Regions from separate parts of the Leptospira andrefontaineae genome, predicted to be linked through region 2. Evidence: riboswitches for the same ligand, from Rfam matches in the RefSeq annotation. Region 2 holds a riboswitch; the other holds the start of a gene.

Region 1 (4,189 bases), on a different contig from region 2:
CGAATCCGTAGATTTGCCTCAGCATGAACCGGGAGCGGATTTGCGAAAACTTTCCAAATTAGGAATTTCCGATTATATAGATTTTTTAGAAAATACTTTAAATCGATTGGGTTGGAAAGAACCCATCTTATTAGGTCATTCTTTAGGAGGATTGTTAGCGCAACTACTGGCAACTCGAATCAAAACAAAAGCATTGATATTAATTACTCCAGTACAACCCATACAAATTAGCGGGCTTTCCTGGACTGGCTTAAAGACAATTTGGGAAATTTTAATAGAGCCTTTCTTTTGGAGAAAGACGAATCTCTTAAGCAAAAACAAATTTGCATACGGAATTTATAATAGTTTAAATGAATCGGAACAAAACGAGCTCTATCCTACGTATATTCCTGAATCCGGTAAAATTGCATTCCAAACTTTTTTGCCGTTCCTTGTTTATTCACAACCCACTCGAGTAAACTTTGAGAAGGTCCAATGTCCAGTGTTTGTAGCAGCGACTGGAAAAGATAGAGTCACTCCTCCTCGGATCGGTAGAAAAATTGCCTCGAAATACGCCGATTCTATAATGAAACTATATCCGAAACTTTCACATTGGGCGATTACGGAGAACGGAATCGAAAAAATTTTACTAGATGCGACCGGTTGGATCGAACATAAACCAAAACGAAAATCGTAGAAACTATTATAAACTTCAGATGGGTTTTTTAAACCAGATTCACTGCCTTGATCGCGGAGCTTAATGCGGCTTCTACTGTTCCGGTGATTTCTCCGGTATGTTCTCCTGCGAAGAAGATACGATCAAATGGTTTTCGTAGAATGATCTCTGATCCAAAACTTCCTGGTGGGAATTCTGCAATTCCATTCGGAACGTAATCCTTTTTAGTTTCCGTAAAATAGAATCTTTGGATCTGCAGATCTTTTTTCAAACCCAAACGATCTAGAGTAAGACGGATATATTCTACCTTTTGATCTTGGTTAGCAGAATCGAATACGGAAAATCTGTCTCCGTTCGCGATCACTCCTAAAACCTTATCTGAAGTATCAGACTTAGTACCTGCATCATATAAGAATTGAGCTGCTGCATCAGAATGAACTGCAAAAGGAGAAGATTCCCAAGGAGATTCTTTTAATACTAAAAATAATTTATAAATTTGAGAATAACGAACTCTTAATGCGGCGAGAAGTTTCTCTTTATCAAGACCCGGATTCCATTTTACATTAGAGATTTGGTTTGCAGGTAAAGTGCAAATACAAGTAGAACCGTTAAATTTTCTACCGGAAGCAGTAGTAACAGTAACTCCAGTAGAATCCTGGTCCACAGATAATACTGGATCAGAAAAAACAAATTCAGTGTTTTCTATATTCATCACCAAAGTTTTGGCGATATTCTCCATTCCACCTTCTATCTTACTATTCCTTTGAGGAAATTGTGCAAGATCGCTCAATACCTTCTCCGCTGACAGAACACGGATACTATCTCCGTAATGAAGAGAAAGTTTATGGCCAAGTAAAGTTAGATCTTCTGGACTAACTCCTTGATAGACTAGATAATTATAAATGCTGATTCGATCTAATGCTTGCTGCTGCGCAGTATCTAATTTAGAATTTTGTGATACTAGTTTGCTTAAGATCTCTTGAGATTTAGGAGAAAGTTCCCAGGCACCTGCTTTTTTATAAGTTCCTAAAAATAGATCCGGAACCAAAGGAGAAGATTGCAATTTTAATCCAAGTTCTCTAACTAGACTGCGAACAGTTTTATCTTCGGAAGAAACCCATTCTGCTCCCAAGTCTACAACATGACCGGAAGGATCTTGAATAGATCTTACTCTTCCTCCCACTCGGTCCGTAGCTTCTATCAGAGTTACTTTACTTCCTGTCTTTCCTAATATATATGCTGAATAAAGTCCTGAAAGTCCGCCGCCAAGTACGATTACTTTTTTTCCAGAGTTTGTATTCTGAGCGGATAAATTTCCCTTACGACTTCCCAACAAAGCTGCGGCAGTTAAAATTCCGGCTTTCAGAAAAGTGGATCGGGTAATTTTCATCGGATTCCTCTTTGGAAGTTTTATTAAAACTCTCTCTTATATTTTCGGTCTATGAAAGATCTTTCCCGAATTTTTTGCGGAGTAGAAGGTCTCATCAATCTGAAATTATGTACCGAACCCTTTCGATTCGTTCCTATGCTTTAAATATCGATGATTTATCCGGATATTGCAAGGATTAGATGACTTTTGCATCCTTATACTTTTTCCCTTGCCAGGGGAAGTGCTAAACCAAAACCTGGAATTACGCTTTCAGGGAGGAAGTCGGGTGAAAATCCCGCGCTGACCCGCAACTGTGATGTCCGTTTTAAACGGAATAAGCCAGATCTTCCCCGCGATACTTAAACCTCGAGGTTGGGGAGTATCGTAAATCTCGCTCTTTAGCGCATCAGCGCTTTCTGCGATGGGGCCCCGAAAGCTAAAATGTCGGGGCTCTCGAACGGAAAAAGAAAACCACTGCAAATACAAAATCGTTCGGATCTTCTTTAGATCAATGATCGACTAACGTTATTTTGCCTTTATTTCTTTTTCTGCGACATCCGGCAGAAATCAGGAGAGAAAATGAGAAAATTCAAGAAACAAGCGGCTTTGTTACTAACCCTCACTTCATTGTTCGCCTTTGTGAACTGTTTCGAATTGGGAGAGTCGAAAAAATCCGACGATCCGGCTACACTTGCATTAGTTGCGTTAGCGGGATTAAATCCAATTGCGGGAAATTATAATTACTATAATGGAACCGTCGACTATGCAGGCGGAACTTATACTGCACCGGGAAATGAAATTGTAGGAACATATAATATCTCTCTTTCTTTAGTCGCACAAACGATGTTCGATGCTACTTACGGTAATAGTTATTTATACGGTGAGATCCAGGAAATCGACACGAATAAAAAAGTGATCTATGTCCGTTTCCGTGGAGATTCCTCTTTTTCCCAAGGAAACTATGCTTGGTACAGATGGATCGTTAAAGACGGTAAAACTTATGTTTGTCCGGACCTTTCAGACGTTTCCACTCAGACAACTTTAGCATCCGCAAAAGACGATGATTTGAATTATTATTCCGACCCGAGCGATATTAATGCAGGTTGTGGCTTGAATAGCGGTTTCGATCCAGCTCCTTGGAGCAGGCTTGAACTGAACTAAAATCATATAAGAGAAACAGGTAGAACAGGATATTCATATGAAAATATTTCAAATTTCCATAATATTTGTCTGTTTCTCTTTAGTTTTTACCAATTGCGACGATTCAAAAAGTTCAGCCGGTGCAGAATCACTTCTCGCTTTAGGATTAGATGGATCCGGTTTCCTAAGCTCCTGTGACTTGAGAAATCCTGAAACAGGTAGAGGTATTTTTGTAGCTGATGAAATCGTTTCCGCTCCGACTAATAACGGAATAGGATTCAAAGATTCAGATTGTTCGGTAGACGGAATTCGTGGACAGGGAAAGTTTAACGGTTCCTTAGATGTTTATAGTATAGAAGATTCTGGGAGTGGATCGGCGATCATACTTCGTTGGTCTGGAGCCAAAGTTCTTCCTACAAGTGGGATCGATTTTATAGTCTACGAAAATCCGTTTTTTATCGGAGTACAAAACGATTCCAACACTTTTAATAATGTTTTTATGGAGCCTCTAATTGTTGAAGTCGGAAATGATTTAGCCAATTGGTGTGGTTGGGATCCTGAATATACGAATTCGGATCCGAACACTTTCGTAGGAAATCCGATTTACTGGGAAAGATTCGCAGGCATTACTCCTTTCAGCTATAATCAAGACACAAATCCTATGACCGTTCCGGAAGTTTTCGATACGGATATCGTTAATGGTGGTGGCGGCGGAGACGGCTTTGATTTAGCGGATTCTAATTTCGGAAATTCAGGGACCGGATGTACTGGAGGACTAAAAACGGATATCCAGGCGAACGGATTCACCTATATCAAAATATCCGCAGCTAAAACTATTTTAACTTCTCTACCGATCGATCCGGCTCATGCAAATCCCGATATAGACGGAGTCATCGCAAAATCCGTAACCCCTTAATCTAAAACTGAAACAAAGATTTTCCGACCTTTTTTCGGTTTAACGCTAAAATTCTTAAAAGTGAAAACAATATGATCCGCCCAAAAGATGTGCACCAATTGAACTTAGA
Region 2 (4,189 bases):
TTTTCCGGAGATACAATCTTGGATCCTTTCATCTATGACAGATAATAATTCAGGATCAGGTCCTAGATAAGAAGTAAGTTCCGTTTTGATCCATGGGAATTTTTCGGAAAAGTTTTGGACCAAAGAGGAAATTTTTTGGATCAATAAACCTCCGAATAAAAAGTAGGGGACCACCAGGAGTTTTTCAGGTCTTAACTTGGAAGCCATCTCCAAAGTATCAGGAAGAAGAGGGTTGGTGATCCCTATGAAGGAAGGAAGAACAAAGGAGAAATGATTTCCTTCTTGGAATAAACGAACTGTTTTGTAAAAGTCTCCGTTTGCATCCGGATCGGAGGAACCTCTGTTTACTATGATCACTCCAGTTTTAGAGGATTGTTCTTTGTTTAGAGGTAAATATTCTTCTGCCCGCTTTCTAAGTAAGGATACCATTTTAGAATGGATGCCCAAACTATTTGCTATTTTATAAGAATGATCCGGAAACTCTGTTTTAATCCTATCCAGAACGATCGGAATATCATTTTTAATATGACCTGAAGTGTATAAAAACAAAGGAAATATTATGATATTAGAATATTCCTTACTAAGGTTTCTTAGAGCTGTTTCTATATCCGGTTTTGCGAGTTCTACATATGCGTAGGAAATATTCAGATCCGGACGGGTATCCGAATATGCGTCCACTAAGGAAACAAATTCAAGGTTGGAATTTGTTTCCCTACTTCCATGACCCAGCACTAAAACCGCAATTTTTGGTTTCATTTGAACCCTAATACCTGCTTCGGCTTCCAGAATAGGAAAAATAGGGAGGATAATAAATACCAGAAGATGAGATTCGTGAGCAAGCTCACATATTCGAATTGTATTCTTAATTGTTTAGGAGCGGCAAAGTCTTCGGAAATTTTAGGCACTCCGATATAGAATGGAAGTCCGACAAAGAGTAAGACCGTTATTATAGCAAAAGTCCATTTTAGTAAATTATGAATCTTTAAATAAGATAGAAGTATCCGAGATCCTAAAACACCAATTAAGCTGGATCCGACGCTAAGATACCACCAGGCCTGTCTTTCTGGATAATCATAAGCCCCGGATCCCCTGCCGGGTAATTCTGGAGGAAGTCCTAGAAATGGGACCCCGAAGAATATCAGAAATCCGCTGACAGCAAAAAAGATACTTAAGAGGATTGCCTTGGATAGAGAAGGGTATTCTAAAAATCCATTTGGAGGAAAGAGGGCGATCCAAATAGAAACCAAAACTCCAAAGGAAATTCCTAATAGAATAGAGCCGATTACTGTTCCTAAATTTCTTTTTTGCCAGAAGTTTTCACTCTCAGCTTCTTCGGTAGAACTAGATTCCACTTTTGCATGAGAATGAGCTTCTCCATGCGAGTGAGAATGAGTGTGGCCTGTATTCGAATTCTCTGAAGTAGATTTGGATTCAAACTTCTCTGCTTCTAAGATGAGAGGAAGATTCCAAGCGCAAACTAAGATTCCTAAAACAAGACCGGACACCAGACCGGAAAATATTCCGCTTCGCAATAGATCAGCAAATTCTGATCTTAGTGGCATGGAAAGCCTGTAGCATGTCTTATATCATGGAAAGTATCGTGCAAATACACCATGGGTTCCAGACCTACTGCATAGATTGTAGAAAAAGCAAGAAACCCGGCTAAAACCAGAACAGAACCTCTAAGCCATAATTTGGCTCCCGAAAAATCCTTCGAAACGGAAATCGAGCGCATAAAAATCCCTCCTAAGAGATCTTCACCTAACAAGATATAAACGATATTAGGGCACAAAAGAATTGGCCAAAACATCGTATAAGCAAAAAGTTTTGAGTTTAGTTACGCGATTGTCTTACATCCGAGACTGGATCACGTAGCTTCAGGATTTTTGTAAGGTCGTTTTCTGACTCGAGATCGTCCTACTCAGCACGTCTTCCCAGGTTTTACACCCAGTGACATCATGTGCCTTTTGTCCCTCTTACAGCGGCGGGTACCGTGACGGGATTGCACCGTCTTCCCATAGATGAGACCATCTATGTTCCTACAAAAATAGACTGAGATTTCAGGATCTATTTAAGTGAGTGATTTTGTATAGTATTTTATTTTCGATCGAGCAAAATTCTCTATACCGAAGTTATACTTTTTGTTTTTTCTTATCTAGCCTAGACTGGGCTGCTTTTAATTCAGAATCCGTAAGTTTAATACTGAATTCAGGAAAATGTCTAAATAGAAAATATTGGAGCCAGGAATCCCAGCCGGTGTATCCGATGAACTTTTTATTAGGGATCCACTTTAGAATGGCCTTTGCTACGGAATCAATTGCATGAATTCTATTTAACGCGGAGCCCATTTCAATTTCCTTACTCAATTCAGGCTTGTCGGTGTTTTCCTTTTCCAAACCAGGAGTATCGGTTGTGGGTGGTAGAAATAATTTCACCTTCACTCCGTGGAGCATCATCTCTTGGCGAAAACCTTGAGCAAAACCTACAATCGCAAACTTACTAGCTGAATAAGCTCCGTAACCATAAATGGAAAAAAAAGCAAGAGTAGAGGCTAAGAATACAATCTCTCCGCTTTTTTGTTTGGAAAAATGATCACTAAATGCGAGTGCACTATTTACATGGCCGAAAAAGTTTACATCCATTAAATTTCTGTAAACTTCGTCGTCTAACTCGGAAGCTTCTCCTGCTTTTGCAAAACCGCTACTACAGATTAAAAGGTCTAATCCGCCTAATGTCTGGATTGCCTTTTTGGCCTCTTTTTCGATGGCCTTTTTATCTGAAACATCCAAAACTGCGAATCCGAATACTGCTGTTGGAGCTCCTACAGCCTTCAATTCCTGGACTGTCTTTTCTAAATTAGATTTTCCTCTGGCGGAAACGATTACACTTGCTCCAGCTCTAGCTAATTCGAGTGCAATTCCTTTGCCTATACCCGCGGAACCGCCTGTTATAAATACTTTTTTGCCTTTGTATCTGCTAAATGACATATTGAAAAATTCTCTTCGATGCGGGCAAGGTTTCCCTTTTTAGGAAACTATTCAATACAATTCGAAACTTTTTGTAGAAAGAATTCGAGAACTTGTTCCAAAATTTTAAATTCCTGGTTTGATCTCAAAACAAATCTTGCCTTTTCATTCCCATAATAATGAATACGTGAGAATTCAAGGCCTAAGATGCATTCGATACCTTTACTGGAAAATTTAAGGAAGAAGGTTCCAAGTTTGGAAAAAAATTGGGACCGTTATACTTCCATGTTAAAAGAAAAGAAGGTTCCGGCGAAAACAGAACTTATAAAAAGGGGAGTATATACTAAGAACATATTCATCGTTAAGAAAGGATGCCTACGATTAAAATTCGAAGATAAAGGTCGTGATATCACAATTGCTTTCTTTCCGGAGAACAGGGCAATTACTTCTATTCATAGTTACAGAGGAACTTATAAGACTAGCCAACTTGCTGTGGAAAGTATAGAACCCACAGAATTATACATTCTAAGCGGGGAAGACGCAGAAATTATTTATAGAGAGAATGAAGGACTTAGAGATTTTTTATTGGAATATGTTGCAGAAAGATTTGATACGTATATGAATTTGTTTCTATCTAGGATTAGGGATAGTCCTGAACAAAGATATTTGAATCTGATCAAAGAACAGCAAGATATTGTAAATCGTATTCCTCAGCATTATATTGCGTCCTTTTTAGGGATAACTCCTGTCTCCTTGAGTAGGATCCGAAATAGGATCTGGAAGGAACAGAAATAACCTCCTAATAAAATCTCGAAAGGGTAGAAGGAGCTGAATTTTCCTTTATTCCAGAACCGGAAAGTAAATGGAGAATTTTGTGCCTGACCCAAGTTCACTCTCTACCTTGATCTTTCCTTTATGATTTTCTAAAATACCATAAACGATGGAAAGTCCTAGGCCAGTCCCTTTACCAGGCTCTTTAGTCGTAAAAAATGGATCGAATATTTTACGAATTGTTTTTCTATCTATTCCGGTTCCACTGTCCAAAATTTCTATCACTGCTGTCTTTTGGTTTTTTTCAGGAGAAATAAATTCTCCTTCTTCCATCTTAAGCCTTATGGAAAGTAATCCTCCATTTGGCATTGCGTCTTTTGCATTTAAGAATAAGTTCAGAAAAACTTGATGTATCTGAGCATGATCTGCCTGGACCCAGACTGGGTCCTGAG

Evidence for each region. A riboswitch is a leader RNA that binds a small molecule or an ion and turns the genes downstream of it on or off. The one in region 2 is predicted to bind cobalamin.
Region 1: linked by a shared signal. The riboswitch ahead of EHO65_RS15480 (LIC13354 family exoprotein) and the one ahead of EHO65_RS11875 (CbtB domain-containing protein) in region 2 are both predicted to bind cobalamin.

Annotation. Positions count from the first base shown of each region.
Region 1 covers NZ_RQEY01000019.1:294,627-298,815, forward strand. The annotation lists gene EHO65_RS15470 (alpha/beta fold hydrolase) at 1-676, shown strand, start outside; gene EHO65_RS15475 (flavin monoamine oxidase family protein) at 705-2,045, opposite strand; adenosylcobalamin (AdoCbl) riboswitch at 2,285-2,411, shown strand; gene EHO65_RS15480 (LIC13354 family exoprotein) at 2,604-3,185, shown strand; gene EHO65_RS15485 (LIC_13355 family lipoprotein) at 3,223-4,080, shown strand; gene cobT (nicotinate-nucleotide--dimethylbenzimidazole phosphoribosyltransferase) at 4,152-4,189, shown strand, end outside.
Region 2 covers NZ_RQEY01000018.1:34,163-38,351, forward strand. The annotation lists gene EHO65_RS11865 (CbiX/SirB N-terminal domain-containing protein) at 1-756, opposite strand, end outside; gene EHO65_RS11870 (CbtA family protein) at 753-1,562, opposite strand; gene EHO65_RS11875 (CbtB domain-containing protein) at 1,553-1,735, opposite strand; cobalamin riboswitch at 1,875-2,058, opposite strand; gene EHO65_RS11880 (SDR family NAD(P)-dependent oxidoreductase) at 2,133-2,987, opposite strand; gene EHO65_RS11885 (Crp/Fnr family transcriptional regulator) at 3,222-3,761, shown strand; gene EHO65_RS11890 (two-component system sensor histidine kinase NtrB) at 3,807-4,189, opposite strand, start outside.